4 regions of the Pseudomonas sp. AC136 genome follow, and region 4 is predicted to be linked to each of the others. Evidence: predicted binding sites of a transcription regulator. Region 4 holds the regulator's gene; each other region holds the start of a gene.
The links. The regulator FliA, encoded in region 4, starts transcription of late flagellar genes. The targets are predictions, from matches to a motif close to CTAAAGTTTNNNNNNNNNNNGCCGNTAA.
Positions count from the first base shown of each region.

Region 1: ACZZZU_RS12560 (methyl-accepting chemotaxis protein) is a predicted target of FliA. The motif match lies at 2,188-2,215, and genes of this name have one in related genera.
Region 2: ACZZZU_RS08060 (methyl-accepting chemotaxis protein) is a predicted target of FliA. The motif match lies at 1,340-1,367, and genes of this name have one in related genera.
Region 3: ACZZZU_RS11995 (methyl-accepting chemotaxis protein) is a predicted target of FliA. The motif match lies at 3,457-3,484, and genes of this name have one in related genera.

Region 1 covers NZ_OZ409865.1:2,779,084-2,786,622, reverse strand. Annotated here, with positions in the region: gene ACZZZU_RS12570 (ATP phosphoribosyltransferase regulatory subunit) at 1-738, shown strand, start outside; gene ACZZZU_RS12565 (adenylosuccinate synthase) at 789-2,081, shown strand; gene ACZZZU_RS12560 (methyl-accepting chemotaxis protein) at 2,244-4,178, shown strand; tRNA gene ACZZZU_RS12555 (tRNA-Leu) at 4,310-4,396, opposite strand; gene rnr (ribonuclease R) at 4,607-7,150, shown strand; gene rlmB (23S rRNA (guanosine(2251)-2'-O)-methyltransferase RlmB) at 7,147-7,539, shown strand, end outside.
Region 2 covers NZ_OZ409865.1:1,768,697-1,776,235, reverse strand. Annotated here, with positions in the region: gene ACZZZU_RS08060 (methyl-accepting chemotaxis protein) at 1-1,271, opposite strand, end outside; gene ACZZZU_RS08055 (DUF2066 domain-containing protein) at 1,567-2,655, shown strand; gene ACZZZU_RS08050 (AI-2E family transporter) at 2,682-3,791, shown strand; gene ACZZZU_RS08045 (hypothetical protein) at 3,863-4,912, opposite strand; gene hda (DnaA regulatory inactivator Hda) at 5,422-6,126, shown strand; gene ACZZZU_RS08035 (DUF2069 domain-containing protein) at 6,295-6,702, opposite strand; gene wrbA (NAD(P)H:quinone oxidoreductase) at 6,695-7,312, opposite strand; gene arsC (arsenate reductase (glutaredoxin)) at 7,309-7,539, opposite strand, start outside.
Region 3 covers NZ_OZ409865.1:2,651,591-2,659,129, forward strand. Annotated here, with positions in the region: gene ACZZZU_RS11990 (DUF2207 domain-containing protein) at 1-1,095, shown strand, start outside; gene ACZZZU_RS11995 (methyl-accepting chemotaxis protein) at 1,455-3,395, opposite strand; gene aroQ (type II 3-dehydroquinate dehydratase) at 3,664-4,104, shown strand; gene ACZZZU_RS12005 (shikimate dehydrogenase) at 4,107-4,961, shown strand; gene ACZZZU_RS12010 (TRAP transporter small permease) at 5,025-5,549, shown strand; gene ACZZZU_RS12015 (TRAP transporter large permease subunit) at 5,549-6,829, shown strand; gene ACZZZU_RS12020 (TRAP transporter substrate-binding protein) at 6,884-7,539, shown strand, end outside.
Region 4 covers NZ_OZ409865.1:5,041,015-5,048,553, reverse strand. Annotated here, with positions in the region: gene ACZZZU_RS22640 (flagellar motor protein) at 1-169, opposite strand, end outside; gene ACZZZU_RS22635 (protein-glutamate methylesterase/protein-glutamine glutaminase) at 169-1,314, opposite strand; gene ACZZZU_RS22630 (chemotaxis protein CheA) at 1,447-3,702, opposite strand; gene ACZZZU_RS22625 (protein phosphatase CheZ) at 3,714-4,502, opposite strand; gene ACZZZU_RS22620 (chemotaxis response regulator CheY) at 4,522-4,896, opposite strand; gene fliA (RNA polymerase sigma factor FliA) at 4,981-5,727, opposite strand; gene fleN (flagellar synthesis regulator FleN) at 5,724-6,554, opposite strand; gene flhF (flagellar biosynthesis protein FlhF) at 6,669-7,539, opposite strand, start outside.

The DNA.
Region 1 (7,539 bases), 2.3 Mb from region 4:
CTTGAGCTTGCCGCCGTTCCTGACGTGCATATCGACCTCGGTCATGTCGGCATCTACCGGGGTCTTGCCCGCGCGGCGGGTCTTTCCGGTGAAGTCGAGCAGCAGCTCTTCGATGCGCTGCAGCGAAAAGCCGTCGATGAAGTGGCTTCGCTCACTGAGCACGTGCCCGCTGAATTGCAGAAAATGCTGCGCGCCCTCGCCGAGTTGTGCGGCGAGCGCGAAGTGCTGGACCTGGCGCAAGCCTGCCTGGTCGAGGCGCCTGAAGACGTGCACCTGGCGCTGGACGAGCTGATCGCCATTGCTGACACCCTTGAGCGCCGGTACCCCGAAGTGCCGCTGTACTTTGACCTCGGCGAACTGCGCGGCTACCACTATCACACCGGTGTGGTGTTCGCGGCGTTCGTTCCCGGTGTTGGCCAGTCCATCGCGCAAGGCGGCCGTTACGATGACATCGGCGCTGACTTCGGTCGCGCTCGTCCGGCCACCGGTTTTTCGACCGACCTTAAAACTCTGGTAACGCTAGGCTCCATGCAGCTCGACGAGCCAGAGGCTGGGGTTTGGGCGCCAGACAATCACGATTTGTATCTATGGAAGGCAGTTCGCCAGTTGCGCGGGCAAAACACGCGTGTTGTGCAGGCGCTGCCGGGGCAGGAAGTTTCTGCTGCGCGCGAGGCAGGCTGCGATCGCCAGCTGGTTCTCGTCGATGGGCGCTGGCAAGTGGCGCCGTTGGCTAATTAAAGATTTCCGTCGGCTGCGGCCGGCATCAAGCTTCGAAGAGGACAAGTGTTATGGGTAAGAATGTCGTCGTCCTGGGCACCCAATGGGGTGATGAGGGCAAAGGCAAGATCGTTGATCTGCTGACTGAGCACGCGGCTGCGGTCGTTCGCTACCAGGGCGGTCACAACGCAGGTCATACCCTGGTGATCAACGGCGAAAAAACCGTCTTGCACCTGATCCCGTCGGGCGTACTGCGTGACGGCGTTCAATGCCTGATCGGCAATGGCGTGGTGGTTGCACCTGACGCCCTGATGCGCGAAATCATCAAGCTGGAAGAGAAGGGTGTTCCGGTGCGCGATCGCCTGCGTATCAGCCCGGCCTGCCCGCTGATCCTGTCGTACCACGTGGCGCTGGATCAGGCCCGTGAGCGCGCCCGTGGCGAAGCCAAAATCGGCACCACCGGTCGTGGCATCGGCCCGGCATACGAAGACAAAGTGGCCCGTCGTGGTCTGCGAGTAGGTGACCTGTTCCACCGCGAGCGTTTTGCCGCCAAGCTCGGCGAGTTGCTGGACTACCACAACTTCGTGCTGGTGAATTACTACAAAGAGCCGGCCATCGACTTCCAGAAAACCCTGGACGAGTGCATGGAATACGCCGAGCTGCTGAAGCCGATGATGGCCGACGTGACGTCCGTGTTGCACGACATGCGCCGCGACGGCAAAGACATCATGTTCGAAGGCGCGCAAGGTTCGTTGCTCGACATCGACCACGGCACCTATCCCTACGTCACCAGCTCCAACACCACCGCCGGCGGTATCGCCACCGGTTCAGGTTTTGGTCCGATGTACCTCGATTACATCCTCGGTATCACCAAGGCCTACACCACGCGCGTTGGCTCGGGTCCGTTCCCGACCGAGCTGTTCGACGATGTCGGTGCGTTCCTTGCCAAGCGTGGCCACGAGTTCGGCGCCACCACTGGCCGTGCGCGTCGTTGCGGCTGGTTCGACGCCGTCATCCTGCGTCGTGCCATCGAAATCAACAGCATCTCGGGCCTGTGCCTGACCAAGCTGGACGTGCTCGACGGTCTTGAAACCATCCGCATCTGCGTGGGTTACAAAAACGAAAACGGCGCGGTGATCGACGCCCCGACTGACGCTGACAGCTACATCGGCCTGGAGCCGGTGTACGAAGAAGTGCCGGGCTGGAGCGAGTCGACGCTGGGCGCCAAGAGCCTGGATGAACTGCCGGCCAATGCCCGCGCCTACATCAAGCGAGTGGAAGAGTTGGTCGGCGCGCCGATCGACATCATCTCCACTGGCCCGGACCGCAACGAAACCATCGTATTGCGTCATCCGTTCGCCTAAGGGCTAGCGCCGTCGCTTACGACGGTTAACGAAAAGGGTCGCCAATTGGCGGCCCTTTTTCGTTTCTGAGCGTCTGGTCAGGTGTGGCGGCATGGCACTTGCTGTGCTCAAGTTATCCCAGCAGTTGCCGTCACATCAGGTGACGGATATTGGAGGTTTGTCGTGTCAGCCATCGTTTCTCTCTTGCGTAGCCGCTTGCTGCGCCCGGTCTTCATTGCACTCGGAATTGCACTGCTGGTGCAGGTCCTGGTGGCCGTTGCACTAACTCGGAGCACGGTCGGTGCGCTGGAGGTCGATCTGGGCGCGCGCCTGGGTTCCGACACCCAGCGGCTTGAGTCCGAATTGGAGGAGGCGGGGCGCGAACTGTCTTCGGGCCTGGGCACCTTATCGACACGCACCCGCGAGCGCCTCGCCGCCGGCCTTTCTTCGCGCTTGAAGGAAGAGCAGGCGCAAATGCGCGCCACGCTCGAACAGAACCTCAAAGATTCGGCCAACGACATGGCGCAGCTGTTGGCGGCGGTGGCGCCGCGTGCGATGTGGGATAACGACGGTCCCGCGCTTTCCGAATTTGCCCGGCGCGCGCAACGCAACCCGAACGTGCTGTTCGTGGTGTATGACGATGCGCAAGGGCAACATCTGACCCGTTACCTAAACCGCGAAAATCCGCTGATCAAAGCGCTAATGGATAAAGGCGAGGGCGAGCGGGCATTGGACAAAGTGCTCAACGCGGCGCGTAACGACAAATCCGTTTACCTCATCGAAGCGCCCATCAGCCCTAACGGCGTGGAAATCGGCAAGGTGCTCATGGGCGTTTCCACCGCCTCGGTAGAGCAGCAGTTGGTCGCGCTCGACAAACGTTTCTCCGCGCTGATTGCCAGTGGCGATCAGTTGGTCGCCGATAGCCTGTCGGGCGCTGCTACTGAAAGTACCGCCGCTCTGACGGCGCGATTGAAAGCGGCACAAACCGAAACGGCCGGCATGGCCGACGGCGCTCGTACCTCCGTTCAGGAATCCGCTGCCACATTGAAATGGCGCATCGGTTTGGGCTTGGTGCTGGTGGGCCTTTGCGTGTTGCTGACGCTGGCGATCGTGCTGGGGCGGCGGGTGGTGAGCAAGCTGCACTTGCAGATTGCTGCGCTGAACGATTTGGCAGCGGGCGAGGGCGATTTGACCCGTCGCATCGAAGTCACCAGCCGCGACGAGATTGGCGACATGGCCATCGCTGTGAATCGCTTTGTCGAGAAATTGCAGCCCATCGTGCGTGAGGCGGGCGAGGTCGCGGTCAGCACTGGCGTCGAAATCAAAGGCCTGGCCACTCGCAGCGTTGCGGCCGAAGCGGCTGCTGAACGTCAGCGTGATGAGGTGGCGGGCAGTCTCGAGGCGTTGGCGGTGATGGCTGGCGATGCGCAGGCTGAAAGTCGCGCTATGCAGGCGGCCTTGCAGCGCGTAGTGTCGATTCGCCAGGACGCCAACGAGAACGCCGTAATCGCCACGAAAGTCGGCGCCTTGATTGAGGAGCTGGTGTCCCGCGTTGATGCCGGGTCGGCGGTGATCGAGCGACTGGCGCGTCAGAGCGAACAAATCGAAATGGTGCTGACCGTTATCCACGGCATCGCCGAGCAAACCAACCTGCTGGCGCTCAACGCGGCCATCGAGGCGGCGCGAGCGGGCGAGACCGGTCGAGGCTTCGCTGTGGTGGCGGACGAGGTGCGCGCGCTGGCCAGCAAGACGCAGCAGTCCACGGGCGATATCCAGTCGCACATCACCGCTCTCCAGCAAGGGGCACGTGAGGCGGTGTCGGTGATCGGCCGCGCCGGTCAGCAGGCTAATGAAGGCTTGGCAGCGCTGCGTGACAGCGAGCGGTTGCAGTTGTCGGTGCAGGCGGCGGTGGATGACGTTCACGCCGCAATAAAGGCGGCCACCCAGGCGGCCGCGCATCAAGCCGAAGGTGCCGATGCAGTTCGAGGTCGCGTAGAGGTTATTCACGCAGAAGCGCAGCGTGCCGCCGAAGCGGGTGCGGCGACAGCGGCGAGCGGTCGTGTGCTGGATGGGTTGGCGTCGCGGCTTAAATCCAGCTTGGGTCAGTTCCGCGTTTAACGGCGCGTTCGTTGGGGAGGTCGGGCGTTCCCGGCTTCCTTAACGCTCGCCATTGGCCAAATCGCAGGCACAAAAAAACCGGCCTATGCCGGTCTTTTTGTTGCTGAGGTTGGTAGTACCTCAGTCTAAATTGGTGCCCAGGAGAAGACTCGAACTTCCACGATGTTGCCATCGCTAGGACCTGAACCTAGTGCGTCTACCAATTCCGCCACCTGGGCGTTGAGTTCGTTGATTGCTCAAGTACTTTCAACTACAACAACGTTTGCCGTCGTTGTGGGCGCGAAATATACGGACCAGTTTGAATGTTGTAAACCCCTGATGTGAAAAAAAACTTTATTCGTTCACGTGAGCAGACCAAGATAGCGTTTTCGCGCTTCAATAGGCGCAAGACACTTACTTCTCTATATAGATAAGGCGAACCCTCTCTAATGGCCGATTGGCAATCCCTCGATCCCGAGGCCGCTCGTGAAGCGGAAAAATACGAAAACCCTATCCCAAGTCGTGAGCTGATTCTTCAGCATCTGGCGGATCGCGGTTCGCCAGCCAACCGCGAGCAGTTGGTAGAAGAGTTCGGCCTCACCACTGAAGAGCAGCTTGAAGCCTTGCGTCGTCGCCTGCGGGCGATGGAGCGTGACGGCCAGTTGATCTACACCCGTCGTGGCACCTACGCGCCGGTCGATAAACTCGACCTTATCCTCGGTCGCATCAGCGGTCACCGCGATGGCTTCGGTTTCCTCATTCCGGATGACGGCAGTGATGACCTTTTCCTGAGCCCTGCTCAGATGCGTCTGGTCTTCGATGGCGACCGTGCATTAGCACGCGTTACCGGCCTTGACCGCCGTGGTCGCCGTGAGGGTGCGGTTGTGGAAGTGATTTCCCGCGCCCACGAAACCATCGTTGGCCGCTATTACGAAGAAAGCGGCATCGGCTTTGTCGTCGCCGACAATCCGAAAATCCAGCAAGAAGTGCTGGTCACGCCGGGTCGCAACGCGAGCGCCAAACAAGGCCAGTTCGTTGAGGTGAAAATCACCCATTGGCCAACGCCGCGCTTCCAGCCTCAGGGCGACGTGGTTGAAGTGGTCGGCAACTACATGGCGCCGGGCATGGAAATCGACGTGGCGCTGCGTAGCTACGACATTCCCCACGTATGGCCTGAAGCGGTGCTTAAAGAAGCCGCCAAGCTCAAGCCGGAAGTGGAAGAGAAAGACAAAGAAAAACGCATCGACCTGCGCCACCTTCCGTTCGTAACCATCGACGGCGAAGACGCCCGCGACTTCGACGACGCGGTGTATTGCGAGAAGAACGGCAGCAACTGGCGCCTGTTCTCCGGCGGCTGGAAGCTGTACGTCGCCATCGCCGACGTTTCTCACTACGTGAAAATCGGCTCGGCGCTGGACGACGAATCGCAAGTGCGCGGCAACTCGGTGTACTTCCCCGAGCGCGTAATCCCGATGCTGCCGGAAGAACTGTCGAACGGCCTCTGCTCGTTGAACCCCAAGGTCGACCGCTTGGCGATGGTCTGCGAGATGAGCATCTCCAAGACCGGCAAGATGACCGACTACCAGTTCTACGAAGCGGTCATCCACTCCCACGCGCGCCTGACCTACAACAAAGTCAGCGCCATTCTCGAAACGCCGAAAAGCGCCGAAGCTAAAGCCTTGCGCACCGAGTACGCCGACGTGGTGCCGCACCTCAAGCAGCTGTACTCGCTGTATCAGGTGCTGCTGGCTGCTCGCCATGAGCGCGGCGCCATCGATTTCGAAACTCAGGAAACCCGCATCATCTTCGGCTCCGGCCGTAAGATCGCTGAGATCCGTCCGACCACTCGTAACGATGCCCACAAGCTGATCGAGGAATGCATGCTGGCCGCCAACGTGGCCACCGCCGAGTTCCTTAAGAAGCACGAGATTCCTGCTTTGTATCGCGTGCACGATGGTCCGCCGCCAGAGCGTCTGGAAAAGCTCAAGGCATTCCTCGGTGAGCTGGGCTTGTCGCTGCAACGCGGCAAATCCAAAGAAGGTCCGTCGCCCAAGGACTACCAAGCGTTGCTGGAAGGTATTCGCGAACGGCCGGATTACCACCTAATTCAAACCGTCATGCTGCGCTCGTTGAGCCAGGCGGTTTACAGCGCCGATAACCAGGGCCACTTCGGCCTGAATTACGAGGCGTACACGCACTTCACCTCGCCTATTCGCCGTTATCCGGACTTGCTCACGCACCGCGCCATCCGCAGCGTCATTCGCTCGAAGATGGACACGCCGCACGTTAAGCGCGCCGGCGCAATGATGATTCCGAAAGCGCGCATTTATCCGTACGACGAACCCGCGCTGGAGCAATTGGGCGAGCAGTGCTCGTTGTCCGAGCGCCGCGCCGACGAAGCCACCCGCGACGTGGTGAACTGGCTCAAGTGCGAGTTTATGAAAGACCGCGTGGGCGAAAGCTTCCCGGGCGTGATCACGGCTGTGACGGGGTTCGGCTTGTTTGTCGAGCTCAAAGACATCTATGTCGAAGGCCTGGTGCACGTCACCGCCTTGCCGGGCGACTACTACCATTTCGATCCGGTTCACCACCGCCTGGCGGGCGAGCGCACTGGCCGCAGCTTCCGTCTGGGCGACAGCATCGACGTCAAAGTCATGCGCGTTGATCTGGACGAACGCAAAATCGACTTCGAGCTGGCGCAAGCCACTATCGATGCGCCGATCGGCCGTAAAGGTCGCACCTCGGCCGCGACCAAAGGCGGTGCGCGCGAGCGTGCTGAGAAGGCGAACGCAGCACCTACTTCCGGCAGCGCTGACGTCAAGCGCAGCCGCGAAGTGAAAAGCGCGTTGCTCGCTGAAGCGAAAAGCAAAGGCAAGGCCAGCGCCGCCGGAAAAGGCGCCAAGCCCAGCGCGCATCGCAAAGGCCCGCCGAAAGCTGGCGCTGCAGCACCGAGCAAAAGCGGCGGCGCTCGCAAGCCAAAGGGTAAAGCATGAGTCAGTTGGAAAAAATCTACGGCGTGCACGCCGTAGAAGCCTTGCTGCGTCACCATCCCAAGCGCGTTAAACAGATCTGGCTCGCCGAAGGACGCAATGATCCGCGCGTTCAGTTGTTGCTGGAATTGGCGGCCCAATCGCGAGTGGCGGTTGGGCAGGCCGAGCGCCGCGAAATGGACGCCTGGGTTGAAGGCGTGCATCAGGGCGTGGTCGCAGAAGTGAGCCCGAGTCAGGTGTGGGGCGAGGCGATGCTCGACGAGCTGCTGGACCGCAGCGAAGGCCACCCGCTGTTGCTGGTGCTCGATGGCGTAACCGACCCGCACAACCTCGGCGCCTGCCTGCGCACCGCCGATGCGGCTGGCGCGTTGGCGGTGATCGTGCCGAAAGAT
Region 2 (7,539 bases), 3.3 Mb from region 4:
GCAATTTCCTGGGTCGAAGCGCTGGTGCGGCCCGCCAGGCTGCGCACTTCATCTGCCACCACGGCAAACCCCCGGCCCTGTTCGCCGGCCCGCGCTGCTTCAATGGCGGCGTTTAGGGCGAGCAGGTTCGTTTGGTCGGCGATGCCCTTGATCACCTGAATGATGCTGAAAATCTGCTCGGACTCTTGGTCCAGCGTGCGGATCACCTGCGCTGATTGCTGCACGGAGCGGGCGATGCCGTCCATGTCTTGCACCACTTGGTGAATCACTTTGCCGCCGTCGTTCGCCAGGCGCTCGGCCTGGTTGGCCATGTCCAGCGCCTGACCGGCATGGCGGGTAATTTCCTCAATGCTGGCGGTCATTTCGCTGGCAGCGGCGGCCATGGTGTTGGACGCCTCGCTTTGTTGCGTGCTGCTGTTGGCGACTTGGTGGCAGCCGGCGCTGAGTTGCTGGGTGAGGCTGTTGACGTTGTTGGCGTTGCTGCGCACCACGCCGATCATGTCGCGCAGGTCGCGTTGCATGGTGGCCAGGCTGCGGATCAGCGCGCTGGCTTCGTCCTGGGTAGCTGGCTCTTCGATGCGCCGGCTGAGGTCGCCCTGGGCGATGCTGGTGGCAATTTCACTGGCAGCGAGCAGCGGTCGCATGATGCCGCGAATGATCCATGCGCCTTGCAATACCAACAGCACCAAGCTCGCTATTAACACAACGGTCAGCGTGAGGTTGGCGGTGCTGATGGCGCTTTCGGTGTCTTTCGAGGTTTGCCCGGTGTTGCTCTCGATCAGCTCGCTGAGGGCGGCCATTTCGCCTTCCAACTTGCTGAACGCCGCGTTGAACGTGGGCAACTGCCCTTGTGCCGCGTCGGGGTTGGTGAGCGCTTGGGCGACGATGGCTTCGGCGGCAGCGATGTAGGAATCAAGGCTGGGTTTGACCGTGTTCAGTCCAGCCTTGATTGCCTCGTTCACCGGCAATTTCAGGTTGTCGGCCAGCACCTCGCGAAAATGCCCGGCGTGTTCTTCCAGGCTACTGCGTGCTTCGGCAGCGGTGGTGGGGCTTTTGCCCAGCCCGACTAACATGGCCGCCAACACATCGGCGCGCAGGGCGTCGTGCATCATGTCCGCTTCCATATGGTTGCGCAGGGCACTGAGGCTGGTCTGATTGGCTCGTACGGCATCGGCCACGTGGTAGTTACCCACGAAGCCAACCAGGCTGAGAATCAGCGCAGCCAGCAGGCCGGTACCGGTTAGTAGCAGCAAACGTAATTTTATCGACACCGCAAGTACCCCTTCCTTTGTTGGCCAAACGGCGCCTGTGCTGCTCGCCTAATGTGCTTATGTGCTGCGTATCGGCCGGCCGCTGTGCTTGTTGAGCGGGACGTTTGATTAGCTAGTTAAGCCGCAAATGTAAGGGCGTGCCGGTTGTGCGGGTTATATGCGCTCGACAGCCCCCAAGTCGCCTGTTTAAGGTAGGGCTCTTTGCATTAAGGTAAGGCGCGTTTTCGCAGCGCCGCACCGCCGTCATGCGACTGGCCACTAGCGCTGGCGCCCCTTTCCGAGCCGAGAGCCCATCATGCGTTTGTCCGCCTCACTGTTCAGCCCGTTACTCGCCCTGAGCTTGTCGTTGTGCAGCCTCGCGTCCCAGGCAGCGAGCGTTGAAGACCTGTATCAAGTGCGCCAACCGGTGACCAGCCAGCAACCGCAGGAACGCGCCGCCGCCCTCAGCAGCGCCCTCGATACGCTGGTGCTGCGCCTGACCGGCGACAACAAAGCCCTAACCAATCCTGCCATTGCCGAACTGCGCAAAGACCCGCAGCAATTGGTTAGCCAATACGCTTACGAGAATGGTCCGCCTGAAGTGCTGGTGGTCGACTTCGACGCCATCAGCACCGACCGCAGCCTGCGTCAGGCCGGCATTCCATTGTGGAGCGCCAACCGCCCTGCGGTGCTGGCTTGGTGGCTGAACACCACGGCCGAAGGCGCCAGCCTGGTGGGCGACAGCCAGCCAGCGGCCACGGCGCTGCAACGTGCCGCGCAAAACCGTGGCTTGCCGCTGCGTTTGCCAATTGCCGATCTCAACGAACAACTGGCCGGTACCGCTGAAAACCTGGCGGCGACCAATGCCGATGCATTGAAAGAACCGTCTGCCCGCTATGGCGCCGACGCCTTGTTAGCCGTAAACGCTCAGGAAGACGCAGGCAAATGGCAGGCGCAATGGCGGCTGTGGATGGGCGAGAGCCGCGAGCAGGGCAAAGCCGAAGGTGCCGACGCCGATGCGCTGGCCGACGCAGTAATGCTCGCCGTTAGCCAACGCCTGGCCACCCACTTCGTCGCGGCGCAAGGCGCGGCCCAAGCGTTGACCTTGGATATCCAGGGCGCCGACCTTAACCGCTACGCCGAGCTGCAACGCCTGCTGGAACCGTTCGATGCCCGCCTGCAAAGCGCCGTGGGTGATCGCTTGACCTACCAAGTGAAGGCCAGCCCCGACCAGTTGCGTGCGCAGCTGGCCCTGGCTCGCCTGCGCGAGTTGCCGCCAGAACCGGTTGCCGCCGCGCCGGTAGACGCCAGCACCGCGCCCGCCGGCCAAGCGCCAACACCTGCGCCAACACCTGCGCCAATGGCGCCTGCACCGGCGACCAACGTGCTGCATTACGGCTGGTGAATTCTTCTCCCTTGAGGTTGTTGAGCATGACTGACTCACGTCATTGGCCATGGATTGCCGCGCTGGTTGTGCTCGGTGTTCTGCTGTACGCCATTCACCCAATACTTTCGCCCTTTCTGATCGGCATTCTGCTGGCCTACATGGGCGACCCGCTGGCCGACCGCTTGGAGCGCTGGAAACTGTCGCGCACCTGGGCCGTGATCGTGGTGTTCAGCGTATTTACCCTGATTTTGGTGATCGCCCTGCTGGTGCTGGTGCCTATGCTTGGCAAACAACTGGTGCGCCTGTACGAACTGGCGCCGCAGATGATCGATTGGGCCCAGCACAGCGCGCTGCCATGGGTACAAGCCAAGCTTGGCCTCTCGGACGGTTTCTGGAAGTTCGATCAGGTTAAAACTGCGGTCACCGAACACCTGGGTAAAACCACCGACATTGTTGGCGCGGTGCTGGCCTCGGCCACGGCTTCAAGCCTGGCGTTGCTCGGCTGGCTGGGCAACGTGGTGCTGATTCCGGTGGTGAGTTTTTATCTGCTGCGCGACTGGGACGTCATGGTCGCCAAGCTGCGTGGCCTGCTCCCTCGCAGCCGCGAAGGCTTCATCGTGCAGTTGATGGGCGAATGCCACGAAGTGCTTGGCGCGTTTCTACGGGGGCAACTGCTGGTCATGCTCGGCCTCGGCGTGATTTACGCCAGTGGCCTGATGCTGGTCGGGCTGGAGCTGGGCCTGCTGATCGGCGTAATTGCCGGGCTCGCCAGCATCGTGCCGTATATGGGCTTCGTTATTGGTTTTGGCGCAGCGATCACGGCCGGCCTGTTCCAATTTGGCCCGGAGTTGTACCCCTTGCTAGGTATTGCCGCCGTGTTCACGGTCGGCCAATTGCTCGAAGGCATGCTGCTCACGCCGCTGTTGGTGGGCGACCGCATTGGCTTGCACCCGGTGGCGGTGATCTTCGCCATTCTCGCTGGCGGTCAGCTATTTGGCTTTACCGGCATTCTTCTCGCGCTGCCGGTGGCGGCGGTAATCATGGTGCTGCTGCGTCATGTCCACGACTTCTATAAACAGTCGGATATGTATGACGACGGGCAGCCAGTGGAAGCGGTTGAAGTTGTCGAGGTAGTGCCCGTACAGCCCGAGTAGCGGTTCCTCAGTGTTCAGCGAAAACGTCAGGTGGTTGGGTTCGCGAAGGAGCCCTACCACCTGTTTGCGTTTCAGGGTTTGGTGTTATGCGCCGCATGGTCGCGGACCGCGGCTCTACTGACCGCTCGGCCCACGCCTTGGGACAACACATACCCGCCTATCCCACCCAGCAAGGTGCCTAAGGTGTTTTCGGTTAGCAGCTTCGACATGCCGAGCACGCAGATCACGATCAATATCACCATCACGGTGGCGAATTGAATGACCTGGCCCGAGGCGATCAGCTCCACTTGTATTTCTGACGGGAATATCCGCACCGCCAGAAACATCAAAATGCCAAAGGCGCAGAACACGCCGATGATGAACCCGAGCTGGTCCGCTACTTTTGTGGCGGGGGCACTTTGCTCTTCGATCGATTTCATCAGCAGGTCCCGATACTGTGACCACGCTTCGCTCAGCGCCTTGGCTCGCGGCGCTCGTTCATTGATAGCGGAAATCTCTTCGGCCAGTTTTTTGCTGGCGATGCTGATGGTGGATTTCAACTGGTTGCGCATCGTCTCAAATGCATTCTTATCGCTGTATTTCTCGCAGATAACTTCAGGGCTTAGCGCCAGGAAATGAACGACGTCGGCAATGGTCGTCGCTTCGCTTTCGTTGAGTGATTGATCTTCCTGAGGCGCGGAAAAAATATCGAAGGCGATGGTGTTGTCGAACTGCAGCAGTTGGCGCCGGATGATCAGAATGTTCTCGGCAATATCCGTTTCGCGGCAGTCTTTAATCACGTCAGGGAGCTTGTTCATCGCCTCCGCTGTTCGGCTTCTGATGCTATCCACGGATATTTTTTCGAGCGCCATCAACTCTTCAGGAATGCGGGCATAGCGTTCGGCTGCTTCCCGCGCCTCGGCGAGGGCTTCTTGATTTAACGCCGCGCTTTTTGACGGTGTGAGTTTGCGGATTCGATCAATCTCGCGGCTGGTGGACTGCTCCGAAACAAGCACTTCGGAACCGCTCGCGCTGACGGGATAGGCGGCGCGGGCATGGCCAGCCAGCGCCAGTAAACACAAAACAAAAATAGCCACTGTTGCGTAAGACGACGGGGCGGGTGCGTTTTTCAGAGTGGTCATGATTAGGGTCTGATGGGCTGAGGGATGTAAGGCGCAAGCGCCGCTTTGTTCGGCGGCGATGGCCAGGACGCTGGGCAATCTAAATCAGGCTTGTTGGGCGGTGGGTACGCCCTAAATTGGCGACGGCTATCAAGCAGCAGGCATTGATAGGGAACGTCTGCTGACAGCTGGGGACGTTCATCAGGAGCGATTGCGCGGCAGCCATCCGCACTGTCTCTTCAAGCGAGGCCGCGCGCGGCTTTGAGCGAAGCGCTAGACGAAGGGGGCCGCTCTTACATGCGACCGATACCGATATGTGGCTCGCGAGTGGTTCGCGAAGATCGGGAAACTCCTCGCGCTCAGTAGAAAGGGGCCTACGGATGTTTAGCCAGGTTCACGCGGCTGTCGCTGCCGCTGCTGCCTCTTCTGTCGATGCTTTTGCCATCAATGACTTAGCGCTCAGAAGCCGATAAACTTCGCCCCCTTTGTCGCGCGCCTTCCTGGCGCCGCCCGGAACCGCCCGATCCTGCATGAAACCGATACAGCTGCCCCTTGGCGTGCGCTTGCGCGATGACGCCACCTTCGCGAACTACTACCCCGGCGCCAACGCCGCAGCGCTTGGCTATGTGGAGCGTTTGTGCGAGGCCGACTCGGGTTGGACGGAAAGCTTGATGTACCTCTGGGGCAGCGATGGCGTAGGCCGAACTCACCTGTTGCAAGCGGCGTGTTTGCGTTTCGAACAGCGCGGCGAGTCGGCGGTGTATTTGCCGTTGGCGGACGTGGTGCAGTTGGGTCCGGAGCTGCTGGATAACCTGGAGCAGTGCGAGTTGGTGTGCCTGGATGATCTGGACGCCATCGCTGGCAATGCCGTGTGGGAAGAGGCGCTGTTCCACCTGTTCAATCGGTTGCGTGACAGCGGTCGGCGGCTATTGCTTGCAGCGGGGGCGGCGCCTCGCGAGTTGCTGGTGCAGTTGCCGGATCTAAAATCGCGCCTGACCTTGGCGCTGGTGTTCCAACTGCAAACCCTTTCGGACGAAGACAAACTGCGCGCCCTGCAATTGCGCGCCTCGCGCCGAGGCTTGCACCTGACCGACGAAGTCGGGCGCTTTATCCTCACCCGCGGTACGCGCAGCATGAGCGCGCTGTTTGAGTTGCTGGAGCAACTGGACCAGGCCTCGTTGCAGGCGCAGCGCAAGCTGACGATTCCGTTTCTGAAAGAGACGTTGGGCTGGTAACAGCAAGGTCGGCTGGATTTTCTATTGTCTTCGCGAAGGTGGCGTCCGGACTGTTTCGTTGGGCGCGGACTCGACGTTTCCAGGAATCGCGGCTAAAGCCGCTCCCACAGGATGTGCGATCTGTAGGAGCGGCTGGGCGGCATTCCGATTAACCGCGAAGCTTTTAGATCACTCGCCCGCCAACTTCCGGTCATGCTGAAAACGCCAGCGCGTGTAGAGCAGCGCGCTGGTGAAAAGCGCCAGGCTTAGCAGCGCTTCGCTCCAGCCCAGCCAACTGCGGTGCGGGTCGAAGGCGGCGAGCACGCCTTTGATGAAGTACAGGTTAACGACGAAACAGGTCCAGGCATGGGCACGCGCGTTGCCCATCAGCAGGCCGGGGGCGAGCAGGGCCAGCGGGCCGAGCTCGATGCACAGAATTACCCAAGTGCGGGCGCCATGCAGGTCGGCGTAAACCAGATTCCACGTCAGCAGCAGCGCCGCCAGAGCGAAGAAGCTGATGAGCGTGAGCACGCGGCTGACTTTCAAACGCGGCGCCAGCCAGGACAGCTCGGGCAATGGCTTCGGGGTTTTAGCCACGGGTGTTCTCCAACGGCGCGCGCAGGCGCAAGGCGGTCTCGGCCAGGCGCTTGCCCAGGGCTCGGCACAAGCTGATTTCGTGTTCGTCGAGCGGGCGTTTGCCATCCTGCCCCGCATGGTGGCTGGCGCCGTAGGGCGTGCCGCCGCCACGGGTTTCCAGCAACGCGCCTTCGCTGTAAGGCAGCCCGGCGACGAGCATGCCGTGGTGCAGCAGCGGCAACATCATCGACAGCAACGTGCTCTCCTGGCCGCCATGCAGGCTGGCGGTGGAAGTGAACACACCGGCCGGTTTACCCACCAGTTCGCCGGTCAGCCACAGGCTGCTGGTGCCATCCAGAAAGTATTTCAGCGGTGCGGCCATATTGCCGAAGCGGGTCGGGCTGCCAAGGATCAATCCGGCGCAGTTCTTCAGGTCATCCAGCGTGGCGTACAGCGCGCCTTCAGCCGGGATGCTCGGCGCCACAGCTTCGCATTCGGTGGAGATGGCCGGCACGGTGCGCAGGCGGGCATCGATGCCGGCCAGCTCCACGCCACGGGCGATTTGCTTGGCCATCTCCAAGGTCGCGCCGTTACGGCTGTAGTAAAGAACCAGAATGTACGGTTGGCTCATGGCAGCAGCTCCAGAACACGCTCGGGTGGACGGCCGATGACGGCCTTGTTGCCCGCGACGAGAATCGGTCGCTCGATCAGTTTCGGGTGCGCGGCCATGGCGGTGATTAGCTGTGCATCGCTAAGGCTGGCGTCGGCGAGATTCAAGGTTTTGTATTCGTCTTCGCCAGTGCGCAGTAGGTCGCGGGCCGAGAGTTGCAGTTTGTTCAGCAGCGCGCTGAGCTCGGC
Region 3 (7,539 bases), 2.4 Mb from region 4:
CCGAAAGGCCTCAGCCCGGCCGCTGCCGGTTACGTCTGGAACAAAGGCTTCAGCACAGACTTCAGCAACCTCGAAGCCATGACCATCACCGTGACGGACCTGGCGCGGCGCAAGGTGCTGAGCATTGCCGACTCACCCACCGGGCGCGCGTTTATTGTCAGCAAAGGAGAGCTGGATGCGCAGGCGCAGCCCCACGAGCAGGCGCTGTTCGACAAGCTGTTTGACGGCGGAGCGAAGAAGATTCGTGTTGGTGAGAAGTACGTCAGAGCCTTGAGCAATGCGCTGGATGCCCACAGCGAAAAGCTCCGCGAATGGGGCGACACGCTGTTCAGCAAAAACCGCAAACCGTGGTGGCTCGGCTTGTTGGGCGCCCTGCTAGCGTTTGTGGCGATGGGGCTGCTCGGCGACCCGGTGGTGCTGTTCAGTATTTTTCCGATCGTGCTGATTTCCGTCGGTGTCGGCTTGAGCGTTTGGGGTTGGCGCATGCTGACGGGCACGCCGCGCCAATTCATCGGCGTGGTGCCGCTGCTGTTCGGTTTGCCATTTGGCTTTGGCGGTTTGAGCCTGCTGGTGCTGATGTTCAACACCACCTCGCCCATCGCCACGGTCAGCGTGGTGACGATGCTGGTGTTGATCGTACTGTTCCGAGGTTGGCTGGAAGCGCCGACCGTAGAAGGCCGCGCCACACTCGATGCACTGGAAGGCTACCGCGACTACCTACAACTGGCCGAAAGCGACAGCCTGGCCCGCGCCGCCGATGCGCCAGCCATGAGCATCGCCTTGTACGAGCGGCACCTGCCGTACGCCATGGCGCTGGGCGTGGAAGAGCAATGGACCGCCCGACTGAGTGAAGCCATAGAAAGCGGCGCCGTGCAGTGGAGCGAGCCGACCTACAGACCCTCGTGGTACCGCGACAGCAGCCGCTTTACCACGCCGGCCGCCATGAGCGGCGCCCTGCTCGCCGCCGCCAGCAGCGCCTCGACACCGCCGCCGAGCCCGTCTTCTGGTTCGAGCTCAAGCTCGGGCAGCAGCAGTTCTTCCGGCGGCGGATCGTCAGGTGGCGGCGGTGGGGGTGGCGGTGGCGGTGGGTGGTAAATAGCGGGCGGCTAACCTGTAGGAGCGGCTTTAGCCGCGAGCTTTTAATCTCAGCCCAGGTATCGCCATTTCCAGGCCCGGCCATCGCGGCTAAAGCCGCTCCCACAGAATTTCGCTGTCCTGTAGGAGCGGCTTTAGCCGCGAGCTTTTCCCCAGATCAGAAACCCATTTCCAGGCCCGGCCAATCGCGGCTAAAGCCGCTCCTACAGAATTCCGCTGTCCTGTAGGAGCGGCTTTAGCCGCGAGCTCTTGATCTCAGCCCAGGTATCGCCATTTCCAGGCCCGGCCATCGCGGCTGAAGCCGCTCCCACAGGATTTCGGTGCCCTGTAGGAGCGAGCTTGCTCGCGAAGCTTCTGCTTTAAACCCGGAAGCGCTGCACCAGACTTTGCAGATGCCCACCCAGGCGCGCCAGTTCAACACTCGAGGCGGCGGTTTCTTCGCTGGCGGCGGCGGTTTGTTCGGAGACGTCGCGCACGTTCAATACGCTGCGGTTGATCTCTTCGGCCACGGCGGTTTGCTCTTCGGCAGCGGTGGCAATCTGCAGGTTCATGGCCTGAATCGCCGATACCGTGCGGGTGATGCTGCCCAAGGCATCGCCGGCGCTGCGGGTCAGTTGCACGCTGCTGTCGGTGAGCTCGCGGCTGCTTTCCAAGGTACTCGCCACTTGCTGAGTGCCGCTTTGCAGGCCGCTGATCAGGTCTTCAATTTCTTCGGTGGATTGCTGGGTGCGCTGCGCCAGGCTGCGTACTTCGTCGGCAACCACGGCGAAACCCCGACCGGCTTCACCGGCACGGGCGGCTTCGATGGCGGCGTTCAACGCCAGCAGGTTGGTTTGCTGGGCCACGGATTTGATCACGTCGAGCACGCTGCCGATTTTGTCGCTTTCGCGCTTGAGCTCGTTCATGGCGTCCGTGGAGTCGCCCACGGCAACGGCCAGGCGCTCGATCTGCGCCACGGCTTCGCCGACAACCCGGTCGCCGTCACGGGCTTGCAAGTCCGCCGCCTTCGCCGCTTCAGAGGCTTCCTCCGCATTACGCGCGACTTCCTGAACGGTGGCGGTCATTTCATGCATGGCGGTGGCGACCTGGTCGGTCTCGATTTTCTGGTTGTTCACACCGGCGCTGGTTTGTTCAGTCACGGCAGATAGCTGCTCTGCCGCGCTGGCGATTTGCGTAACGCCATCGCGAATGCCGCCAATCAATTCACGCAGACCCAAGGTCATGTTCTGCATGCTGGTTTGCAGCTGACCCAGCTCGTCACCGCGACGGGTTTCGATGTCGTGGCTGAGGTCGCCCGAGGCGATGCGTTCCACACGGCGCAGCACGGTTTGCAACGGGCCGACAATTTGCCGGGTGATAAACAACGCAGCGATCAGGCCCAGCACTACTGCAATCAACGAGGCCACCAGCAGCACAATTTTCGCCTCGGCTTCTTCCTTGTCGCGCTTGGTGTTCTGACTCACGGTGAGCTGCGCGCAGGCGTCGAAAATCTGTTTGATCTGGACATCCAGAATGGTTTGCGCCGTCGCGATATTGGCCAGCGCCGCAGCGAACTGGCCGACCGTAGCGCGATAGCCGTTCAGTGCGTCGGCGGCTTTTTGCAAGCCGGCGGCCTGCTCGCTGGAAACTTTGTCAGAAAGGGTTTTCAGGTTGCCAAGTGCCTGATCGATGGCGGCGAGCGCCGGCTGTTGCAGCTCAACCCGGCCGCTGTACGTAAAGCCGCGCAGCTCGAAACGTGCAGTTTGAATCAGGCTGTTCTGCGCGATCAGGGCGTCGAGCACTTGCTGGTGTTGCTCGGCGTTTTCTTCGCTGACGGTCTCGGCACGAACCGCCGTCGAAACGTTGCCCACCTCCGCAACTGCCGCGTCGGCGAACTTGCCAAATTGGCCGCGCAGGGCTTCGCGGGTGGCGACGGCCTGGGTCATCTGGCTGAAGGCTTGGCGATACTGGCTGCTGGCATCGCCCGCCTGCTTGAGCAACACCAGGTCGTTCGGCGACTTCATGATCTGGTTGGCGCTCTGAACGCCGGCGTCGAATTTGTCGAGATTGTCGACCACGGCGGCGTTATGCGCGGCGTCGCTGTTTTGCGCGTAGGTCAGGCGAGCAATACGCACGTCGCGGGCAATGGCGCCCAGTTTGGAAATGGCCGCCAGCTTGTCGCCGCGCTCGAGCACCGAGCTCAACCCCAGCCAACCGGCCAGCGTGATTAACAGCGTGAGTAGCAGCACCGATGCAAAACCAAGGGCCAGTTTTGCGCCGACACTGATATTGCTCAGCGCCTGAGTAAGCCATCCAAACATGGGAGTCTCCAGAAAAACGAGGCAGAGGCGGCCAGCTCTAGTCGGCTGGCTCCTGCGCAATATATCGACTTATCCGACGCAACCTTAAGGAACATTTGGCGCCCTGATACTGGCACTGCTGCCGACTGCGGTGCCGATGCAAAAGTGGTCGATTATCGAACGGCGCACACAGCGCCCATTGACCGAATTAACCGGTTAGTACATTTTCTCCTACACGCTTTTGGCCGCTCGCCTGCCAGAACAACAATAAGAAATGGAGAACGCTTGTATGCCCCGTACCGTGCTGGTGCTTAACGGCCCCAATCTCAATATGCTCGGCACCCGCGAACCGGCCACCTACGGCCACGAAACCCTCGCTGATATCGCTGAACTGTGCCGCCGTACCGGCAGCGCCCTGGACCTCAGCGTCGAGTTCGAACAAACCAATCACGAAGGCCGGTTGATCGACTGGATCCACCAGGCCCGCGGCCGCTGCGCCGCCATCGTGATTAACCCGGGCGCCTGGACGCATACCTCGGTCGCCATTCGCGACGCTTTGGTCGCCAGCGAATTGCCGGTGATCGAAGTACACCTTTCCAACGTGCACAAGCGCGAAGAATTCCGTCACCACTCATACGTGTCCGGCATCGCCGTGGCCGTGCTCGCCGGGTTCGGCAGCAACGGCTATCGCATGGCTGTTGAACACGTTGCTCATCTGCTCAAGGCCTGACCATGTCCCGCACCCGCAGCATTCTGGCCGGCCTGATTGGCGCCGGCATTCAGGCCTCGCGCACGCCGGCCTTGCACGAGCATGAAGGCGACGCTCAGGGCATTCGCTACCTGTATCGCCTGATCGACATCGACGCCCTGAAGATGGACCTCGACGACCTGCCCGCCCTGCTCGACGCCGCCCAGCACACCGGCTTCACCGGCCTGAACATCACCTTCCCGTGCAAGCAGGCGGTGATCCCGCTGCTCGATGAGTTGTCGCCGGAAGCGCGCGGCATCGGCGCGGTGAATACGGTGGTGTTCGAGAATGGCAAGCGCATCGGCCACAACACCGATTGCTTGGGTTTCGCCGAAGGCTTCCGCCGTGGGCTGAGCGATGTAGCCCGCGCGCAGGTGGTGCAAATGGGCGCAGGCGGTGCAGGCGCAGCGGTGGCCCATGCTTTGTTGATTGAAGGTGTTGAACAGTTAACTATTTTTGACGTGGACGCCGGCCGCGCCAGCGACCTGGCGGCGAACCTCAACGCGCATTTCCCAGGCAACCGCGCGAGCGCTGGCGCCGACCTGGCAGCCGCCATGGCGAGCGCCGACGGCCTGGTGAACACCACGCCGATGGGCATGGCCAAACTGCCCGGTATGCCGGTGCCCAAAGCCCTGCTGCGTGCGCCGATGTGGGTGGCGGAAATTGTGTATTTCCCCTTGGAAACCGAACTGCTTCGCGAAGCCCGCGCCTTGGGTTGCCGCACGCTCGACGGCGGCACCATGGCGGTGTTCCAGGCAGTAAAAGCTTTTGAATTGTTCAGCGGCGCGGCGGCAGATGCCTCGCGCATGCAGGCGCATTTTTCGGCGATGGGCGCTTAACGATCACGACCAAACGACACCCCTAACATGGCGCCCAGCGTTGGCGCTTACGAGATCACAACAATGACAAAAATGATCGATCTGTATTTCCGCTTTCTGAAGCTGATCGTCGTGCTGTGCATGCTGGGCATGGTGCTCATGGTGTTCGGCAACGTGGTCATGCGGTACGCCTTCAACTCGGGCATCACCGTGTCGGAAGAACTGTCGCGCTGGTTGTTTGTGCTGATGGTGTTCCTCGGCTCGCTGATCGCCTTGCGCGAGCGCAGCCACCTGGGCCTCGACCTGCTGATCAAAAAGCTGCCGCCGTTCGGGCGCAATCTGTGCCTGGCCGTCGGCCATTTGCTGATGCTGTTTATCGCCTGGCTGGTGCTCAGCGGCAGTTGGCAGCAGGCGCGCATTAACCTGGATGTGGTCGCCCCCGCCTCGGGCCTGTCGATGGCCTGGTTCTACGGCATCGGCGTGCTGTTCGGCCTGACTGCCATCCCGGTGATTGCTGGCGAATTGGTGCTGGCCCTGCGCGGTCGGTTGCCGCAAGGCAAAGCCGGCGTCGAATCGGTGCACCTGCCAAGCACTGAGGGGAACCGCTAATGACGCTGATCCTCTTCCTCGGCACCCTGCTGGGCACCATGGCCCTGGGTATTCCGATTGCCTTTGCGCTGCTGCTGGTGAGTGTGGTGCTGATGTGGCAACTCGACCTGTTCGACGCGCAGATCATTGCCCAGAACCTGCTTAACGGCGCTGACAGTTTCCCCCTGCTGGCGGTGCCGTTCTTCATGCTGGCCGGTGAGGTCATGAATGCCGGCGGCTTGTCGCGGCGCATCGTCAACATTGCCATGGCCATGGTTGGCCACAAGCGCGGCGGCCTGGGTTACGTGGCGATTATTGCCTCGTGCCTGCTGGCCTCGTTGTCCGGCTCGGCCGTGGCAGACGCGGCCGCTCTGGCTGCGTTGCTGATTCCGATGATGGTCCAGGCTGGCCACAACCGCGAACGCGCGGCGGGGCTGATCGCTTCGGGTGGCATCCTGGCGCCGATCATTCCGCCGAGCATCGGTTTTATCGTGTTTGGCGTGGCCTCTGGCGTGTCGATTTCCAAGCTGTTTCTGGCCGGCATCGTGCCGGGCATCATGCTCGGGGCGTCGCTGGCGGTGGCTTGGTGGTTCGTCTCGCGTAGCGAAAACGTGGCCACGCCGCCCAAGGCCAGCCGTGCGGAAATTCTCAAAACCCTGCTGGACGGCAGCTGGGCGCTGGGCCTGCCGCTGATCATCATTTTTGGTTTGAAGTTCGGCATTTTCACGCCCACCGAAGCGGCTGTGGTGGCGGCGGTTTACGCCTTGTTCGTGTCGCTGTTTATCTACCGCGAACTGAAGTTCAGCCAGCTCTATGAAGTGGTGTTGTCGGCGGCGAAAACCACGTCGGTGGTGATGCTGCTGGTGGCTGCTGCCATGGTGTCGTCATGGCTGGTAACCATCGCCGATCTGCCCGGCCAGCTCACCGATGTGCTGCAACCGTTCCTCGACTCACCGACCACGCTGCTGCTGATGATTATGGTGTTGATCATTCTGGTCGGCATGGTCATGGATATGACGCCGTCCATCCTAATTCTTACCCCGGTGCTGATGCCGGTGGTGAAGCAGGCTGGCATTGATCCGGTGTATTTCGGCGTGCTGTTTCTGGTGAACACCTCCATCGGCCTGATCACCCCGCCAGTGGGCACGGTGCTCAACGTGGTGTGTGGCGTGGCCAAGTTGCGGCTCGATGAAATCACCCGCGGCATATGGCCCTTCCTGCTGGCACAGCTGCTGGTGCTGGCGCTGCTGGTGATGTTCCCGCAACTGGTTCTGGTACCCCTGAAGTTCTTCGCCGGTTAGCCGGCTGCTGTAAACCGATGTCTCGCAAACAACAACAAAACGGAGCGCACTGAAATGAACAAATGGCTAAAACCTTTACTGACCTCCGCCTGCGCCGCAGGCCTGCTGCTCAACGGCCTGACGGCCCAAGCGGAAATTGGCGAACACACCTTGCGGTTCGCTTTTCAGAACGTAAAAGAACACCCGCAAGGCCAGGGTGCGCAGAAGTTTGCTGACCTGGTGAAAGAGAAAAGCGGCGGCAAAATGACCGTGCGTTTGTTCCCCGGTGGTGTGCTGGGCGGTGATCTGCAAACCGTGTCGGCGCTGCAAGGTTCGACCCTCGATTTAACCGTGCTCAACTCCGGCATTCTCGCCGCGCAGGTTCCAGAATTCGCCCTGCTCGACTTCCCCTTCCTGTTCAACAACACCCAGGAAGCGCAAGCGGTGATCGACGGTGAAGTGGGCCAGGAACTGGCCAAGCGTTTGGACAGCAAAGGCCTGCGTAGCCTCGGTTACTGGGACCTGGGTTTCCGCAACCTGACCAACAGCAAAACGCCCGTAACCAAATGGGAAGACATGTCTGGCCTGAAAGTGCGGGTGATCCAGTCGCCGATCTACCTCGAAACCTTTAAAGCCCTCGGCGCCAACCCGGTGCCAATGCCCTTCCCTGAGGTGTACACCGCCCTGGAACAAAAGACTGTCGACGGCCAGGAAAACCCCTTCACCGTTAT
Region 4 (7,539 bases):
TGAACACCGACATCGGCGTTTGCAGAAACGCCGCGCCCAAGGTGCCGCCCACCACAATCAGAAAAGCCGGGCCATTGACCAGTGCGCCGACGTGGCCGCCTTCCAGGTAGTTGCCCCCCAGAATGGCAACGAACGCCAAAATCACCCCGATAAGGCTAAGTACATCCATCAGACACAGGCCTCCACCAGGTGTCGACCGATGTCATCAAGGCTGTAAACCGCGTCTGCGAGGTTGGCTTTCACGATGGCCATGGGCATGCCGTAAATCACGCAACTGGCTTCGTCTTGTGCCCACACCTGGCTTCCGCCCTGCTTGAGCAGGCGCGCGCCTTCGCGACCGTCGGCGCCCATGCCGGTGAGCACCACGGCGAGCACTTTGTCGCCATAGGCTTTAGAGGCGGAGCCGAAGGTGATGTCTACGCAGGGGCGATAGTTAAGGCGCTCGTCGCCCGGCAGGATTTTCACCGTGCCACGGCCGTCGACCATCATCTGTTTGCCGCCGGGTGCCAGCAAGGCCAGGCCGGGGCGCAATTGATCGCCGTCTTCCGCTTCTTTCACGCTGATTTTGCACAGTTTGTCCAAGCGCTCGGCAAACGCCTTGGTGAAGGCGGCCGGCATGTGCTGAATAAGCACGATGGGCGCGGGAAAGTTGGCCGGCAGCTGGGTCAGTACCCGTTGCAGCGCAACCGGGCCGCCGGTCGAGGTGCCGATGGCCAACAGCTTGTAAGCCTTGCGCTTGGGCGCTGCGCTAGAGCTGGCAGCAGGCGCTGCAGCAGCCGGCCGTGGCGCAACTGGCGCGGGGCGCGCAGGCGTGCTGCTGGTGGCGGTGCTGGTGGCGGTGCTGGAAGAGCTGGCGGCAGGCGCATGACTGGGCGCAGGTGCCGGCGCGGCAGCAGGCATACCGCTGTAGCGGCGGTTGCTGCGGGCGATGGTATGCACCTTCTCGCACAGCAGTTGTTTGACTTTCTCGGGATTGCGCGAGATGTCTTCGAAGTTCTTCGGCAGGAAATCAACCGCACCGGCATCCAGCGCATCGAGCGTGACACGCGCGCCTTCGTGGGTGAGCGAGGAGAACATCAGTACCGGAGTGGGACAGCGCTGCATGATGTGACGCACGGCCGTAATGCCATCCATCATCGGCATTTCGTAGTCCATGGTGATCACGTCAGGCTTGAGGGCCAGGGCCTGATCGATCGCTTCGCGACCATTGGTGGCAGTGCCAACGACCTGGATATTCGAGTCGGCGGAGAGAATCTCCGAGACACGCCGGCGGAAAAAGCCGGAATCGTCCACCACCAGAACCTTAACTGCCATAACCGCTCCTTTGAACCCGCCCGAGGCCCGGTTGGGCCGTCGCGCTTGGTGCTGCGCAAGCAGGCGGAGCGCTTATTTACGTCCCGTAAATGCCACGCTCCATGCCTTATCTACGCTGAGTGACACACCGCATCAGATGCGGCGTGCGTAACGCTTGAGCATGCTCGGCACATCCAGAATCAGGGCAATGCGCCCATCACCTGTAATGGTGGCCCCGGACATTCCCGGAGTGCCTTGGAGCATCTTGCCCAGCGGCTTGATCACGACTTCTTCCTGGCCCACCAACTGATCGACGACAAAGCCGATACGCTGCGTGCCCACCGACAGAATCACTACATGGCCTTCATGCTGCTCTTCGTGCTGGGCGCTGCTGATGAGCCAGCGCTTGAGGTAGAACAGCGGCAAAGCTTTGTCCCGCACAATCACCACTTCCTGACCGTCGACCACGTTGGTGCGCGACAGGTCGAGGTGGAAGATTTCGTTGACGTTAACCAGCGGGAACGCAAACGCCTGGTTGCCGAGCATGACCATCAAGGTCGGCATGATCGCCAAGGTCAGCGGCACCTTGATGACGATTTTGGTGCCTTGGCCTTTGGCCGAGTAAATGTTGATGATGCCGTTGAGCTGGGAAATCTTGGTTTTCACCACGTCCATGCCCACGCCACGGCCCGACACGTCGGAAATCTCGGTTTTGGTCGAGAAGCCCGGCGCGAAAATCAGGTTGTAGCATTCGGCTTCGCTGAGGCGGTCGGCGGCGTCTTTATCGAGCACGCCCTTCTCCACCGCTTTGGCGCGCAAGACGTCGGGGTCCATGCCGTTGCCGTCGTCCGAAATCGACAGCAGGATGTGGTCGCCCTCTTGCTGCGCCGACAGCACGATTTTGCCGCCACGGCTTTTGCCGGCGGCTTCGCGTTTTTCCGGCGACTCGATGCCGTGGTCGACCGAGTTGCGCACCAAGTGAACCAACGGGTCGGCCAGTGCCTCAACCAGGTTTTTGTCGAGGTCGGTTTCTTCACCGACCAGCTCCAGGTTGATTTCTTTCTTAAGGCTACGGGCCAGATCGCGAACCAGACGTGGGAAGCGCCCGAACACTTTCTTGATGGGCTGCATGCGGGTTTTCATCACCGCGGTTTGCAGATCCGCCGTGACCACGTCGAGGTTGGATACGGCCTTGGACATGTTCTCGTCGCCGCTGTTAAGCCCCAGGCGCACCAGACGGTTACGCACCAGCACCAACTCGCCGACCATGTTCATGATTTCGTCCAACCGCGCGGTGTCGACGCGCACGGTGGTTTCCGCTTCGGCAGCTGGGCCGGCTTTATCAGCGGCAGCAGCAGCGGGCGCAGGGGCCGGCGCAGCGGCAGGTTTAGCCGGGGCGGCAGGTTTGGCCGGCTCGGCTTTCGCGGCAGGCTTGGGCGCAGGTGCAGCGGCTTTCGCCGGCGCGGCGGCGGCCGGCACTGGCGCCTGGGCAGCGGGTTCTACGAATTTGCCTTGGCCGTGCAGTTGATCCAGCAAGGCTTCGAATTCGTCGTCGGTAATGTTGTCGCCAGCGCCACTCGCCGCCGGCGTTGCCGCTGCTACTGGCGCGGCGGGTGCTTGCGGTTCAGCGACGGGCTCAACAAATTTGCCTTTGCCATGCAACTGGTCCAGCAGCGCTTCAAATTCGTCGTCGGTAATTTCATCGCCACCACCGGCAGCAGCCGGGGCTGCACTGGCAGGCGGTGCGCTAACCGGCGCAGCGGGCGCGGCCGGGGCAACAGCGAACTGGCCCTTGCCGTGCAACTGGTCGAGCAGCGATTCGAATTCGTCGTCGGTAATTTCATCACCGCTGGCAGCTGCCACGGGCGCTTTGGGCTCGTCGTGCAGGGCATCGAGCAACTGCTCGAATTCGCTGTCGGTGATATCGCCAGAGGCCTCTGCCGCAACGGGCGCCTCGGCAACGTCGGGTTCGGGTTCAGCCTCTGGTTCGGCAGTCGCACCGGCCAATTCTGCGGCGCTCTGCGGCTCGGCCAAACGCGCCAGCGCCGCCAACAGCTCTGGCGTAGCCGGTGTCGGCGTGGTGCGTTCGCGCACTTCAGAAAACATGCCGTTGACGGCATCAAGAGCTTCGAGAACGACGTCCATCAATTCCGAGTCAACGCGCCGCTCACCCTTGCGCAGGATGTCGAACACGTTTTCGGCAATGTGGCAGCACTCCACCAGCTCATTGAGCTGGAGGAAGCCGGCGCCACCTTTGACGGTGTGGAATCCGCGGAAAATCGCATTGAGCAGATTGGAATCATCCGGGCGGCTTTCCAGCTCGACCAATTGTTCCGATAACTGCTCAAGAATTTCGCCGGCCTCTACCAGGAAGTCCTGGAGGATTTCTTCATCGGCGCCGAAGCTCATCTGTGTGCTCCCTAGAATCCCAAGCTTGATAGCAGATCGTCCACGTCGTCCTGATTGGAAGCGACGTCTTCACGCTTATCGGCATGAATCTGCGGACCTTCACCATGAGAAGGCTCTTTTTGTTGTTCTTGCTCGGCGCGCAGCACGGCATGGTCGTGCTCGATACCTGCGAAACGGTCCACTTGGCTGGCCATAAGCACCAGTTTCAGCAGGTTGCTTTCCACTTCGGTAACCAGTTGCGTAACGCGCTTGATCACCTGACCGGTGAGGTCCTGGTAATCCTGGGCGAGCAAAATGTCGTTGAGGTGCCCCGACAATTTGCTGCTGTCACGTTCGCTTCGGGCGAGAAACAGTTCGATGCGTTTGGCCAATTCGCGGAACGCTTCGGCACCCAACTCGCGGCGCATAAAGCGACCCCAGTCGGCGCCCAGCGCAGTGGCTTCATCGTTGAGATCGTTAACCAGCGGCGCACTCTGCTCCACCAGATCCATGGTGCGATTGGCCGCTTTCTCGGTCATCGTCACGACATAGTTCAGGCGTTCGGTGGCATCGGTGATTTGCGACACTTCCTTGGCATGTGGAACGCGTGGGTCAAGTTGGAAGTTGACGATGGCGTTGTGCAGCTCACGCGTCAGTTTTCCCACTTCGTGGTAAAGACCACGATCACGCACTTTGTTGAGCTCATGAATGAGCTGCACCGCTTCGCCAAAATTACCTTTTTCAAGGCTATCAACGAGCTCGCGGGCATTGGATTTTAGGGACGACTCAAGGTCGCCCATGGGTAGATCGTCGTGCGCCATATTGCCCCCACGGCCGGGATCAGCCGTTAACACGCTCGAAGATTTTTTCGATCTTCTCTTTCAGCACTTGAGCTGTGAACGGCTTCACTACGTAGCCATTCACCCCGGCCTGCGCCGCTTCGATAATCTGATCGCGCTTGGCCTCGGCGGTCACCATCAGCACCGGCAGGTGCTTGAGACGGTCATCGGCGCGAACCGCACGCAACAGGTCGATACCGGTCATACCCGGCATGTTCCAGTCAGTGACGAGAAAGTCGAAGCTGCCGCTTTGCAGCATGGGTAAAGCGGTGGTTCCGTCATCAGCCTCAGCGGTGTTGGTGAATCCCAAGTCACGCAAGAGGTTCTTGATGATCCGTCGCATCGTTGAGAAGTCGTCAACGATGAGGATTTTCATGTTTTTGTCCAAGTCGACCTCCGTACAGTCCTAAACGCACCCAGCACCTGGATGCGCGTTGAATCGAGAAACTGGCAGTGCCGCTCAGCTAGCGCGCCACTCGCTCAAGCGTGCACGCAAACGAGCGGCACACTGGCTATGCAACTGGCTGACCCGCGATTCGCTGACCCCCAGCACTTCGCCAATTTCCTTGAGATTCAGTTCTTCGTCGTAATACAGCGACAACACCAACTGTTCACGTTCAGGCAGTCCAGAGATGGCCGCCGCCAATGCCGATTGGAAGCGTTCATCTTCCAGATCGCGCGAAGGCTCGAAGTGGGTAATGCCAGCGTCTTCACGCAGACCTGTGTGCTCGCCGTCCTGAAGAAGGTCGTCGAAACTGAACAAGCGGCTGCCCAAAGTGTCGCCAAGAATGCCGTAGTAATCCTCGAGACTCAATTGGAGTTCGGCCGCAACTTCTTGATCTTTAGCGTCTCTACCCGTTCGGGCTTCAATTTTTCGGATTGCGTCACTGACCATGCGACTGTTGCGGTGCACCGAACGCGGTGCCCAATCGCCCTTGCGTACCTCATCCAGCATAGATCCACGTATGCGAATGCCGGCGAAAGTTTCAAAACTGGCGCCTTTGCTGGAGTCGTATTTCTTTGACGCTTCAAGCAGACCGATCATGCCGGCCTGGATCAGATCTTCCACCTGCACGCTTGCCGGCAAACGTGCCAGCAAGTGGTAGGCGATGCGTTTGACCAGAGGCGCGTAACGCTCGATCAACTGGTGCTGGGAGTCCTGCGCCTGTGCCTTGCTATACATACGGAGCCCATTGCCTGATGTCATACGGCCGTATCAGCAAGCGGTTGCTGGACCAGACGCTCCACGAAGAACTCCAAGTGCCCACGCGGATTGGCTGGTAACGGCCAGGTGTCGACCTTCTGCGCGATGGCCTTGAATGCCAGCGCGCACTTGGAGCGAGGGAAGGCCTCATAAACTGCGCGTTGCTTCTGTACCGCCTTGCGTACCGACTCGTCGTAAGGCACAGCGCCGACGTATTGCAAGGCGACGTCGAGGAAACGATCAGTCACTTTGGTCAGCTTAGCAAAGAGGTTGCGACCTTCCTGTGGGCTGTGCGCCATATTGGCGAGTACGCGGAAACGGCTCATGCCGTGGTCGCGGTTCAGCAGTTTGATCAGGGCGTAGGCGTCGGTGATGGAAGTGGGCTCATCGCACACCACCACAATCACTTCCTGGGCCGCGCGCACAAAGCTCACCACCGCATCGCCGATACCGGCGGCGGTGTCGATCACCAATACGTCGAGGTTGTCACTGATGTCGCTGAACGCCTGAATCAGGCCAGCGTGTTGCATGGGCGTGAGCTGCACCATGCTTTGCGTGCCAGAGGCTGCCGGCACGATGCGGATGCCGCCCGGCCCTTGCAGCAGCACGTCGCGCAGTTCGCATTCGCCACTGATGACGTCGGCCAGGGTGCGCTTGGCCGACAGGCCCAACAGCACGTCGACGTTAGCCAGGCCCAGGTCGGCGTCCATCAGCATCACACGCCGACCGAGGTCAGCCAGGGCCAGGGAAAGATTGACCGATACATTGGTCTTGCCGACGCCACCCTTGCCGCCAGTCACCGCGATCACCTGTACGGGATGCATACCCATGTTATCTACACACCTTGTCTAGCTCGACTGAGGCCACTTGGCTGATTACGTTCAGGCCCGGCACCGGGCCCACCTGAACGACTAAATTTCGTTACTGCCTTGCTCTACAGCGAATCAGCCTGCGCGACGCGCCGGGTTCTGGTACAGCCCGGCGAACATGTCGGCCATGGCGTCTTCGCTGGGCTCCTGAGGCGCCTGCAAACTCACGGCGCGGCTCACCAACTGATGACTGCGTGGAACGTGCAAGTCATCTGGAATGCGCGGACCGTCTGCCAGATAGGCTACCGGTAGATGCTGGCTTATAGCCAGACTTAAAACCTCGCCCAAACTGGTCGCTTCATCGGCCTTGGTAAGAATACAGCCAGTCAGACCGCAACGCTTATAGCTATGGTAGGCCGCCTTGAGCACTTGGCTCTGGCTGGTAGCGGCCAGCACCAGATAATTTTTCGATTTGACCCCACGACCCGCCAAGGTTTCCAACTGCATGTGCAGCGCCGGATCATTGCCCGGCAAGCCAGCGGTATCGATCAGCACCACACGCTTGCGCGCCAACGGCTCCAGCGCTTGGGTCAACGAGGTACCGGGGTCCACCTGGGTCACTGACACATTAAGAATGCGGCCCAAGGTTTTCAGCTGTTCCTGAGCACCGATGCGGTAGCTGTCCATGCTCACCAGCGCCACGTGTTGCGCGCCGTATTTCAAAACATAACGCGCCGCCATTTTTGCCAGTGTAGTGGTTTTACCCATACCAGCCGGGCCAACCAGCGCGATCACCCCGCCCTCTTCCAGCGGCTCGACTTTCGGCGTTTTGATCGCGTGTGCCAGGTGCGCAAGAATCATGCGCCAGGCCTGACGCTGCTCGGACACGGCAGACACCCGTTCCAACAACACGCGCGACAATTCTGCCGGCAAGCCCATGCGTTGCAGACGACGCCACAGCGCAGCCTGTTGCGGACGGCGACTTTGCATCTGACCCCAGGCCATC